Regions from separate parts of the Rhizobium sp. YS-1r genome, predicted to be linked through region 1. Evidence: predicted binding sites of a transcription regulator. Region 1 holds the regulator's gene; the other holds the start of a gene.
The links. Region 1 encodes LexA, which represses DNA repair genes until DNA is damaged. Its sites were predicted from a motif close to TGTTCNNNNTGTGTTCNG; they were not measured.

Region 1 (6,204 bases):
TGATCTTGGCGCGCGGATCGTAGTTCTTGTAGACGCGGTGGCCGAAACCCATCAGACGGAACGGATCGTTCTTGTCCTTGGCGCGGGCAATATATTCCGGGATGCGGTCGACCGTGCCGATTTCCGTCAGCATGTTGAGTGCCGCTTCGTTGGCGCCGCCATGGGCCGGGCCCCAAAGGCAGGCGATGCCGGCCGCGATGCAGGCGAACGGGTTGGCGCCGGAGGAACCTGCGAGGCGGACCGTCGAGGTCGATGCGTTCTGTTCATGGTCCGCATGCAGGATGAAGATGCGATCCATGGCGCGCGACAGCACCGGATTGACGACATATTCTTCGCACGGAACGGCAAAGCACATGCGCAGGAAGTTCGACGCATAGTCCAGGTTGTTCTGCGGATAAACGAAGGGCTGGCCGATGTGGTACTTGTAGGCCATCGCGGCAAGGGTCGGCATCTTGGCGATCATGCGCAGCGAAGCGACCATGCGCTGATGCGGATCGGTGATGTCGGTCGAGTCGTGGTAGAAGGCGGAAAGTGCGCCGACGCAGCCACACATGACGGCCATCGGATGAGCGTCGCGGCGGAAGCCGGTGAAGAAGCGGCTCATCTGCTCGTGCACCATCGTGTGATGCGTGACGCGATAGTCGAAGTCCTTCTTCTGGGCGGCGGTCGGCAGTTCGCCGTAGAGAAGCAGGTAGCAGGTTTCCAGGAAATCGCCGTGCTCGGCGAGCTGCTCGATCGGATAGCCGCGATGCAGCAGGATGCCTTCGTCGCCATCGATATAGGTGATCTTGGATTCGCAAGATGCTGTCGAAGTGAAGCCCGGATCGTAGGTGAAGGTACCGGTCTGCTTGTAGAGGGAGCCGATGTCGATTACGTCCGGACCGATGGAGCCCGACTTGATCGGCAGATCGACTTGTCTGTCGCCGACTACCACGTTTGCGCTTTTATCCGTCATGCTGATCCTCCAACCTTTTGGCGGCGTGGCGCCCAAAAAGCGCCACAAGAATTAAGCGTCCGATGCTTTGCTATATGATCCGAAAGCTGATGCCAAGCAGTCGTTGGTAGCATTTTGTGCAGCGCGAAAGAATATTAGGCAACCGCTTTTGCTTGGGCTTCCAACTTGTTGTTGCAACCCGGTTCAGGTCTCTGGGATTGCTGAGGTTTCCCGGGCAGTTGACGGGAGGGTTGGAAACGCGCAGGTTGCATCGTCGCATGATTTGGCGACGGGGCGGGCTTAGCGTTTCATGTCGGAAGACACTGCGTTTCCGAAGCTGATCAAGACGGGGCGGCCGGCAACCAGGCCGATGGATTTCGCGTTCGGCGAAGACGCATCCCGATCGGTGGACCAGGGGCATCTTTCTGAGCTTTCTCCAGCGTTCGAACGAAGGTCGGTGGCGCATCCGGGGAGGGCGCTTCCGCATCGTATATCCGTGGGTTTGAAGCGCCTGTGGCGCAATGCGCCGTCCATGATCTTGGAAGAGGAGGCGCATGGGCATGGCTTCCTCTTCGTTCCCGTTGTCGTCGGTGCAGGGGCCGCATGCTGGTTCTCCTTGCCGCAAGATCCGGCTTTTCTGCCGTTTTTTGTGGCTTTTCTCGCATGCACCATAATTGCTGCCATAACGCGTCACCAATTCGGCATGGCACGTATCATCCCGGTCGCCGCCGCACTCTTTCTCGGCGGCATGATGCTCGCGGAGCTGGAAACATGGAGGCAAAGTACAGTCGTTCTCGACTCGCCGGTGACGACCGAACTGACCGGCGTGGTCGAGCGGCGGGAAATCGATGCGAATGGACGCTGGCGCTATTTAGTCCGCGTCGGACGGACAGCCAATCCCGAGATCCGACGCCCTCCGGAGCGGGTGTCGCTGCTTGCCAGGGCGCGGCACGAATCTGCGGAAACCGGCGAGACGATCAGTGGCCGGGTACGCATATCGCCGCCTTCGGGTCCTGCACTGCCGGGGCTTAACGATTTCGCCTTCTCTTCTTATTTCGATGGTATCGGCGCCGTCGGCTTTTTCTATGGAGTGCCGAATAAGGAGGCAGGCCCGGCGTTGCCGCGAGCCTGGATTGCAGAATTCGAAAGCGGGCTTTTCGATCTGCGCAGCGCCATCGCAAGCCATATTCGCGAAACGGTGCCGGGCGATGCGGGCGCCTTCGCAGCCGCGATCGTGACCGACGAACGCCGGGCTATTTCCAAGGAGACCACCGAGGCGCTCCGGCTTTCCGGACTTGCCCATATCGTCGCGATCTCCGGGCTGAACATGGCGCTTGCCGCCGGCATCTTCTTCGTCGGCGTCCGCACTGTCCTTTCGTTTTTTCCCGGGTTTGCCCAGGCCTATCCGGTGAAGAAGATCGCTGCCGCCGGCGCGCTCCTGATGGCGACCGCCTATTACCTGATTTCCGGCTTCGGTGTTTCAGCCGAGCGGGCGTATATCATGATGGCGGTCATGCTTGTCGCAGTCTTCTTCGACCGGCCGTCGATCAGCTTGCGCAATGTGGCGCTTTCGGCCCTGATCATTATCGCCGTTTCGCCCTCGGAAATCCTGGGGCCCAGCTTCCAGATGTCCTTTGCGGCGACCGCAGCGCTGGTCGCCGGTTATGCGCTCTGGAAAAATCGATCGAAAAAGCACGATCCGGAACCGCTGCAAATTCGTCACCCTGTGGTGACGCCGGTACTGGCTTCCTGGAAATTCATTGCGGGCATTCTCGCCACGACCCTGATCGGCAGCACGTCGACGGCGATCTTTTCGGTCGAGCATTTCCATCGGATTGCGACCTATGGCGGTCTGGCGGCAAACCTCGCCGCCATGCCGATCATTTCTTTCGTGGTCATGCCGGCCGGACTGGTCGGCATGCTGCTCGTACCGTTCGGGCTCGATGCGCCCTTCCTGAAGCTCATGGGTCTCGGCCTGGAAGCGGTGATCTCCATAGCAAGACATGTGGCGGCCTGGGGCGGCGACGCCGGTATCGGCCGTCAGCATCCCTGGTTCCTGCCTGTCTCCACGGCCGGTTTTCTTCTGCTGACCCTTTTGAGAAGCAGGCTTCGGCTGGTCGGCATTCCGCTCGTTGCAGCCGCATTGTTGTTCTCCTGGCACGAACGATCGAAGCCCCTGCCGGATATTCTCGTTTCCGAGGACGGAACGATGATTGCCCTGATAGGCAGGGAAGGCATTGCCACCAACCGCACCCGCCCGCCCGATTTCATCTACGGCCAGTGGAAACGGGCACTTCTCCTGGGCGATCCCATAAAACCGGACGTGTCATCAGCAAGAGATAAACCGCCCGATGGGAAGCCTGAGGAGCGCCGCGAGCTGACGCAGGCCGAAATCGAGACGGCGCGGTCCCGCATCAGGCAGGTGCCTGCCGGTCATTTCGTATGCGAGCCGCGTGTCTTCTGCGGGGTGAAAACTTCCGGGGGCACCATCATAGCCTCCGTCGAAGACAGCCGTTATGCCGGTGCGGCCTGCGATGCCGCCCATATCATCATCGCGCCGCGCGCCCGTTTCGATCACTGCCGCTCCGGCGCATTGATGATCAACGGCAATGCTTTGCGAAAGACTGGTGCGCTCGAAATTTCCCTGCACGGCGCAGCCGACATCCGGCAATGGACTATTCGCCCCGCCATGGCCGGCCATGACCGCCCCTGGAGCAGGCATCGCCACTATGACTGGCGGAACAAGATGTTCGCCTCGGCGCTCCCGGAACAGCTTCGGCAATTGATCAATGGTAACGGCGGATGAGGCCGACCAGCTTGCCCTGGACCTTTACCCGGTCGGGCGGGAATATCCGGGTTTCGTAGGCCGGGTTCGCGGCTTCCAGCGCGATCGAGGCGCCACGGCGGCGGAAGCGCTTCAGCGTCGCTTCCTCCTCGTCCACCAGCGCTACGATGATGTCTCCCGGATTGGCGGTGTTGCTGTTGCGGATGATCACCGTGTCGCCGTCCAGGATGCCGGCCTCGATCATCGAATCACCCTTGACTTCCAGCGCGTAATGTTCGCCGGAACCAAGCATCTCGGCGGGCACTGCGATATCATGCGTGTTGTTCTGGATCGCCGAGATGGGCACGCCGGCGGCGATGCGGCCCATGACGGGAACCGTGGTGGCGTTGGAGAGATCGTCGTTGGCTGCGGGCTTGGCCGGAGCGGCAGCGACCGGCTGCGGCTTGCCGAGGCTGCCCTCGATAACACTCGGCGAGAAGCCGCGGCGTGGCTGCAGGCTCGGCTGATAGGCTTCCGGCAGCTTGATGACTTCAAGGGCACGTGCCCGGTTCGGCAGGCGGCGGATGAAGCCGCGCTCCTCCAGTGCGGTGATCAGCCGGTGGATGCCGGACTTCGACGCGAGGTCGAGCGCGTCCTTCATTTCGTCGAAGGAGGGCGGCACGCCGGATTCCTTCATGCGTTCGTGAATGAACAGAAGCAATTCCTGCTGTTTGCGCGTGAGCATATTTGGCACCTTGAGAGTCGGAAACAAATCAAGAACATACACTATATGTTCCATATGTGTTCCGCAAGTCCCTAAATTTTCGTGAAGTATGATGATTTTTCTTCATGGATGTCTGCAACATATCTCTTTCGACACCACTTGCTCGAAGCCGATCCGCTGCCAATGTAGTGCTGCGATTCCGGATTCTGGGGGCTCTCGCGTGAATGCTAGACTAATCGATCATCTCGTTCTGCCGGTGGCGGACCTTGCCGTCGCGCGTTCGCGACTGGCAGAACTCGGATTTACAGTTGCGCCGGAGGCCTTTCATCCTTTCGGCACGGCCAATGCCTGCGTGTTTTTCTCGGATGGGGCCTATCTGGAGCCGCTGGCGATCGCCAACCGGCGTCAGGCGGCAGCCGCGGCCAAGCGCGGCAATGTCTTCACCGCCCGGGATCTCGCCTTCCGCAAGGCGCGTAACAGGCAGGGCTTTTCGGCCCTCGCGGTTGCCACGGGCGATGCGGCAGCCGATCACGCGCGTTTCAGGCTGCGCGGGATTTCCGCGGGCGATATCCTGGAATTCTCCCGCGGCGTGAAGATGCCGGACGGTTCCGAGACTGAGGCAAGCTTCCGGCTGGCCTTTGCGGGAAACGAGCATGCGCCGGATTTCTTCTTGTTCTCTGCACAGCGGATCAATCCGCTGCCGGCCGATCGAGGCGAACTGGAACGCCATTCCAATACGGTGACCGGCTTGAGCGAGATCGTTCTTTCGGCCGCATCGCCCGACGATTTTGCGCCCCTGCTCGAAGAGGTGCTGCTCGCGAAAGCCGGGATCGAAGCTGCGGCCGTGGAGCTTGTCGCTTCGAACACACGCATCCGCGTCATGCAGGATCAAGATCTCGAATCGGAATTCGCCCTTGTGCCGTTGCCGAATGCCGAAGGTCTGCGCGGCCGGGCGATCATCTTCAAGACTGCCGATCTTGCCGTGACAGAGATCATCCTTGCTGCTAATGACGTCGCATTCGTCCGCCGGGAAGGCCGTGTGCTGGTCCAGGCGGCGCCCGGCCAGGGTGTGTTGTTCGGTTTCGAGGAATAGTCTCATGGAAGTTTCCGCCAATCCGCGCGTCTCCGTCGGTGAAGGGCACGGCAAGGTCGTCTTCGCACAGGATGCCCGCCTGTCGCTGATCGCCGGCCCGTGCCAGATGGAAAGCCGCGACCACGCCTTCATGATGGCGGGTGCGCTGAGGGAGCTTTGCGACAAGCTCGGCATCGGGCTTGTCTACAAATCATCCTTCGACAAGGCGAACCGCACGTCGATTTCCGGCAGGCGCGGCATCGGGCTCGAAAGCGCCATGGAAATCTTCGCCGATCTGAAGAAGGAATTCGGCTTCCCGGTTCTCACCGACATTCACACGGAAGAGCAGTGCGCCATCGTCGCCCAGACCGTGGACGTGCTGCAGATCCCGGCCTTCCTTTGCCGCCAGACGGACTTGCTTGTCGCTGCGGCGAAAACCGGCCGCGTCATCAATGTCAAGAAGGGCCAGTTCCTGGCGCCCTGGGACATGAAGAACGTGTTGGCCAAGTTCACCCAGAGCGGCAATCCGAACGTGCTGCTCTGCGAACGCGGCGTCTCTTTCGGTTACAACACATTGGTGTCCGACATGCGCTCGCTGCCGATTATGGCGGCGATGGGCGCTCCGGTCGTCTTCGACGCGACGCATTCGGTCCAGCAGCCGGGCGGGCAGGGCGGCTCCACCGGCGGCCAGCGGGAATTCGTCGAGACGC
Region 2 (6,204 bases), on a different contig from region 1:
GAGCAAGAACCTCGAAGAGGGCCTCGACATGATCCGCCGCGCCGTCGATGCGCGGCCTGATGATGGCTATATCGTCGATTCGCTTGGCTGGGCCTATTACCGTATGGGCAAGTTTGACGATGCCGTGACGGAACTGGAACGGGCCGTGCAGCTGCGTGCCGGCGATGCCACGATCAATGACCATCTGGGCGACGCCTACTGGCGCGTTGGGCGCAAGCTTGAAGCGGTCTACCAGTGGAACCGGGCGCTCGTTTCCGAAGGCGAGGACATCAACCGCGAGCACATCAAGGAAAAGATCGAGAGAGGCCTCCCACCGCTCGATCCGACCGCGACCACTGCCGACCGCAGCCCGGCGGAGCCTGCCGCCCCGCCGCCGCCCGCACCGGCAAATCCCGACAAGAAATCCTGACGCTTCATGCCGATCGACAACATGTTTCCCGAAAACGGGCCTGCCGGCGAGGCGGGCCTTTTTGAACTGGCTCCTGCCAAGATCAACCTCGCCCTGCACGTGACCGGACAGCGGGCCGACGGCTATCATCTGCTGGAAAGCATCGTGACTTTCGCCGACAGGGGCGACGTGCTGAGCTTTGCCGCGGCGGAAGCCGACGACTTCATCGTCTCGGGCCGGTTCGCCCATTTCGTGCCGGCCGATGCGGCGGAAGGGGACGGGAACCTGGTGCTGCAAGCGCGCGACCTCTTGCGCCGGACGCTTGCAGATCGGGGCATTGCAACGACACCCGTCGCCATCCATCTCGAAAAGAACCTGCCCGTCGCGGCCGGGATCGGCGGCGGCTCGGCAGACGCAGCCGCAACGCTGCGCGGGCTCCTCCGCTTTTGGGATGCAAGCCTGCCGGAGCCGGAACTTATCGCACTGTGTCTGTTCCTCGGCGCCGACGTGCCCATGTGCCTCAAGGGCGAGGCGCTGATGGCCAGGGGCATCGGTGAAGAACTCGCCACGCTGCCCACCCTGCCCTCGCTGCCACTTGTGCTCGGCAATCCGCTCATTGGCGTTTCGACGCCGGATATCTTCCGGCGTCTGCTTCGCAAGGACAACCCGTCTATCGGCGCACGTGACGACGACTGGGTACCTTTCCTCAAAACGTTACGCAACGACCTCGAACCGCCGGCCCGTTCACTCGTGCGCGAGATCGATCAGATCTCCAACATGATCGGCGCCGAAGGGGCCATGCTGACGCGCATGTCCGGTTCGGGCGCGACCTGTTTCGGGATATTTCCTTCCCTCGAAACAGCCCAAAAAGCAGTGGACAGCCTTAACGAGCAGAAGCCGGACTGGTATTTTCAGGCCGTGCAGACCATCGGTACAGAGCCATGAACCGGATAGACGAAACACGCCATTTCATTCCCGTCGGCATTGCAGTGCTGACCGTTTCCGATACGCGCACGCCGGAGAACGACAAGTCGGGCGACACGCTCGTTGCCAGGATCGCCGAGGCAGGCCACCAGCTCAAGGCCCGCTCCATCGTGTCCGACGACAAGGAACGGATCGCTCAACAGGTTCGGGAATGGACCCTCGATCCGGAGATCGACGTGGTGATCACCACCGGCGGCACAGGCTTCACCGGCCGCGACGTGACGCCGGAAGCGCTCGAACCTCTCTTTGAAAAACGGATGGACGGTTTTTCCGAAGTCTTCCACCGAATCTCCTACGACAAGATCGGCACCTCGACGATCCAGTCGCGGGCGACGGGCGGCGTCGCGAATGCAACCTTCATTTTCGTGCTGCCGGGCTCGCCGGGCGCCTGCAAGGATGCCTGGGACGGCATATTGAAGGCACAGCTCGACTATCGCCACATGCCCTGCAATTTCATCGAAATCATGCCGCGGCTCGACGAGCATTTGAAGCGGGGCGCCGGAAAATAAGTCAGCGGGCTGACGCCGCCACCCAGGCAGGGATCATCTCGCTGACGAGCTTCGAGGCCTTCTGCCCCCTGGCGAGCGCTTCCAGGTCCATGCCGGACTTGGCGAGCGCGATCGCCTGTCGTTTCGGCAAAAGCAGGCCGTATTCCAGAGGCGGCACCGCACGCCCGATGCGCTTGAAGAACGGTCGCCGATAGGTTCGCGACGGCGCGAATCGGGCCGGCCGCTTGTTGAGCGCGATATATTCCATCACCTCGTCGATCCAACCGGCCTGCAGCCGCGCGCCCGGCTCCACCAGAAGCAGCCACTCCCCCCGCGCGCCGCGCAGGATGTCCTTGATCTCCCAATGGGTGTGGAAACGGCAGCCGGCCGCATCGGCGACGTGGGAGGTTCCATCCCGCGAGCCGTGATCGAGCACCACCACATCGCTTACAAGCCCTTCCACCGCGGCGGAAACAAGAATGGAGAGCGTCTGCGCCAGCTCTGATTCCTGGTCGCGGCATTCCATGATGACAGTCAGCATTCCTGACATTTACCGCATTGCAACAGGGAATGCCAGAAACGGTTTTCAAAATTTGTTCTTGCAATGTTCTCGTTTTGAGGCTAGGAATTTAATCATCACGAACGGGGAATTTCCCCTTCAGGAGCGTCCGATGAACGAGCTGTCCCATTTGCGGCAGGCTGCCTTTGCGCCTGCCCATACGGCGGATATTGCCGATGCGCTGGTGAAGTCCTCCGGCCTCAGGGTAGAGGTCGACCGTCGGCGCGGACGCGGCGCGGGCTTGAATCCGAGCGGCCGCTTCGAGGAGGAGCGCCGTGAGATTTTCGACGACGGCTGGCAGACGATCGAGGAGCTGGAACCGTTCAAGACCGAGGTGCAGGTGGAAAAGCCGCGTACGGCAATCACCCGCAACGATTCACCCGATCTCTCCTTCGACCGTTCGATCAATCCCTATCGCGGCTGTGAACACGGCTGCATCTATTGTTTCGCACGCCCGACCCACAGCTATATGGGGCTTTCGCCGGGACTCGATTTCGAATCGAAGCTTTTCGCCAAGCCCGACGTGCCGAAGCTGCTCGAAAGGGAACTGAGCAAGCCCGACTACAAGGTGCGGGCGATCGCGATCGGGACGAATACCGATCCCTATCAGCCGATCGAGCGGGAATGGCGCATCATGCGGCAGATTCTCGAAGTGCTGAACAAGGCCAACCATCCCGTCGCTATCGTGACGAAATCGGCGCTGATCACCCGCGATATCGACATCCTTTCCGAAATGGCTTCGAAAGGGCTTGCGAAGGTCGGCATTTCCGTCACGACGCTCGACCGCAAGCTGGCCCGCACCATGGAGCCGCGCGCCTCGACCCCTCCCAAGCGTCTTACCGCTATCAAGGCGCTGACCGGTGCCGGCATTCCGACGGCGGTCATGGTGGCGCCCGTGATCCCGGCGCTTAACGATCACGAGATCGAGCGCATTCTGGAAGCCGGCCATGCGGCAGGAGCAGCCGAGGCACGCTATGTTCTGCTCCGCCTGCCGCTGGAGGTGAGCCCGCTCTTCCGCGACTGGCTTCTGCAGAACTATCCGAACCGCTACCGGCACGTGATGTCGCTGATCCGCTCGATGCGCGGCGGCAAGGACTATGATGCCGAGTGGGGCAAGCGGATGAAGGGTGCCGGCCCCTATGCATGGCAGATCGGCCGCCGCTTCGAGATGGCGGTGAAGCGGCTCGGCATGGTGCGCCGCGGCCTGCCTTTGCGCGACGACATTTTTATCCGGCCGGATGGCGGAGGCATACAGCTTTCACTGCTTTGAGCACGACAGGCATGAAGCCTGCGATTTTTTGATTTTCTCTTTCCGGCACCTTCCCCGCATCCATTGCGTGCCGGAATCTCCCCGGTTCCACCGCCGCCCCGGTGGATAGCGACGCCGCATCGCTTGTCCGGGGTTGCAGGAGATCGGGTCGGCGTGCGAGGTTGCCGCCATGTTGCCTCGCACGTCACCCGATTCTCCGATGCTTTTCGAAGAAGTGCCGCTCGTTCCGGATTTCAGCTTGGAACTTCTGGCACGCAAGGCCGGCCATTGGCCGGTCGCCGGCACCGACGAGGCCGGGCGCGGGCCGCTAGCCGGCCCCGTCGTTGCGGCTGCCGTAATCCTCGATCCGAACAATATCCCGGATGGTCTCAACGATTCCAAGCAGCTCACCGCCGCCCAGCGGGAAGTGCTGTTCGAGGCGATCATGGCCACATCGGAGGTCTCGATCGCCGCTTCCGGCCCCCGCCATATCGACGAGCGCAATATTCTGCGCGCCAGCCTCGATGCCATGCGTCGGGCCATAGCCGGTCTTGCCATAACCCCGGCCTATGTACTCGCCGATGGCCGCGACGTGCCCGCCGGCCTTTGCTGTCCCGGCAAGGCGGTCATCCAGGGCGATGCACGTTCCGTTTCGATCGCTGCCGCCTCGATCATCGCCAAGGTCACACGGGACCGGATGATGGCTCGCGCCCACCATGTGTTCCCGGCCTACGGCTTTGCCAATCACGCGGGCTATGCCACGCCGCAGCATCGTGCCGGCATTGAGATGCATGGCCCCTGCCGCCTGCACCGGATGAGTTTCCGGCCGCTTCGGAAGGACGATCTGCCGGAGGGTTGACCGCCAAGGCCAGCTTTCGCCCGCCTGCGCCGAGCATCAACTTGTCGGGTCCGTCGCTCGCATGCTCGGGCGATCCGCCATCCGTTCCCACCACGCGACGACCTCTGGATTCTCGGCCATCATGTCCGAAGCGACCGGTGCCTTGACGAAATAGTCGATCATCGGCGCGACATGGAGATCGGCGAGGCTGAGGGCGCTTCCGCATAGCCATGGGCCATTCGCCATCAGATCACTAATCGCCCGCAGGCAGGTCGGCGCCCGATCGAGTGCTGGCTGCAGCTTGGCAATATCCGTCTGCCTGCCGCTCAGAGGCTTCGAGACCTGCTCGACATAGATGCCCCAGACGAGGGTCGGGTAGAGATAACCATCCGCGATGCTGATGATCTGGTTCATCCGCGCCCGGGCGCGGGGGTCAGCGGGCTGCAGAACGGGTCCTTCAAAACCTTCGTCCACATATCTGGTGATGGCGCCGGTCTCATAGAGTGCGAAGCCGCCGTGCTCGAAGGCAGGAATACGCCCGAAAGGCTGCCTTTCCAGATAGGTGGCGGGCGGGCCGCCTGTCGCGAAGACGTCGACCGGCGCCAGTTCATAGTCAACGCCCTTCTCGAAGAGCGTCAGCCGCGCCGCGCGCACATAGACACTATAATCGGTACCGAACAGTGTTGGCTTCTGCATTGGCCGTCTCCGAACCTTGCCTCACTTCGCTGCAGCGAACGCGATGGCGGCAAAAGAAAAGCCCCCGGAGCTCAGCGCTTCGGAGGCTTCAGATGTTCGATGAAAATCGGAATCAGTTCAATCGCGACTGCACCTTGCCGACGGCGTCCTGGAAGAGTGCATCCCGGGTGGCGGCGTCCGCCTTCTTCGCAATGACGCTTTCGGCAGCGGCGATCGCAAGATCGACAGCGGCAGAGCGCACGGCGCCAATCGCTTCCGCCTCGGCCTGCTTGATCTTCTGCTCGGAAAGCGCATTGCGGCGAGTGACGAATTCCTCCGTCTTCTGCTTGGCTTCCGCCGTCAGAGCTGCAGCTTCACGCTCGGCAGCGGCGACGATCTGCGCGGCATCCGCTTCGGCTTCCTTGCGCTTGCGCTGGTATTCGGCAAGCAATAGCTGAGCCTCGTCACGCAGACGCTTTGCCTCGTCGAGTTCCTTGCGGATGTTTTCGGCCCGCTCGTCGAGCGACTTCGCCATCATGCCCGGCACTTTGAGATAGACGATCAGAGCCAGGAAGAGGACGAGACCGACGAACGCAAAAAATGTTGCATCGAATGCCATCGGATCAGGCCTCCGTCTTCACGGCTGCAACCGCAGCCTTGATGTCATCGCCAGTTGCCTTGGCGCCGATCAGCTGATCGACGATGGCAGATGCGGTTTCTTCGGCGATCTGGCCGACTTGGGCAAAAGCCTGCGCCTTGATCTCTCCAATGCGGGTTTCGGCCACCGCAAGCTTCTGAGCTAGTTCGGCCTCGATCGCAGCACGGTCGGCGGCAGCCTTCGTCTTGGCGGCTTCGCGGGCGGTTTCGGCAATCGAATGCCCCTTGGAACGGGCGGCGGCCAGTTCCTTTTCATAGGTCTCGACGGCAGCATCCGCTTCCGCCTTCAGGCGGGCGGCCTCGTCGAGGTCCTGGGCGATCCGGTCATGGCGGTGTTCGAGAATGCCGCCAACGCGCGGAACGATG

Region 2: a site for LexA is predicted at 2,455-2,472, ahead of JL39_RS27520 (PA0069 family radical SAM protein). Genes of this name have one in related genera too.

Annotation. Positions count from the first base shown of each region.
Region 1 is NZ_JPYQ01000032.1:77,786-83,989, forward strand. It holds gene gltA (citrate synthase) at 1-955, opposite strand, end outside; gene JL39_RS20550 (ComEC/Rec2 family competence protein) at 1,467-3,740, shown strand; gene lexA (transcriptional repressor LexA) at 3,721-4,443, opposite strand; gene JL39_RS20560 (VOC family protein) at 4,643-5,515, shown strand; gene kdsA (3-deoxy-8-phosphooctulonate synthase) at 5,520-6,204, shown strand, end outside.
Region 2 is NZ_JPYQ01000056.1:393,807-400,010, forward strand. It holds gene JL39_RS27500 (tetratricopeptide repeat protein) at 1-409, shown strand, start outside; gene JL39_RS27505 (4-(cytidine 5'-diphospho)-2-C-methyl-D-erythritol kinase) at 416-1,333, shown strand; gene moaB (molybdenum cofactor biosynthesis protein B) at 1,330-1,881, shown strand; gene JL39_RS27515 (glycosyltransferase) at 1,883-2,401, opposite strand; gene JL39_RS27520 (PA0069 family radical SAM protein) at 2,532-3,689, shown strand; gene JL39_RS27525 (ribonuclease HII) at 3,859-4,527, shown strand; gene JL39_RS27530 (glutathione S-transferase family protein) at 4,564-5,202, opposite strand; gene JL39_RS27535 (F0F1 ATP synthase subunit B) at 5,315-5,800, opposite strand; gene JL39_RS27540 (F0F1 ATP synthase subunit B) at 5,805-6,204, opposite strand, start outside.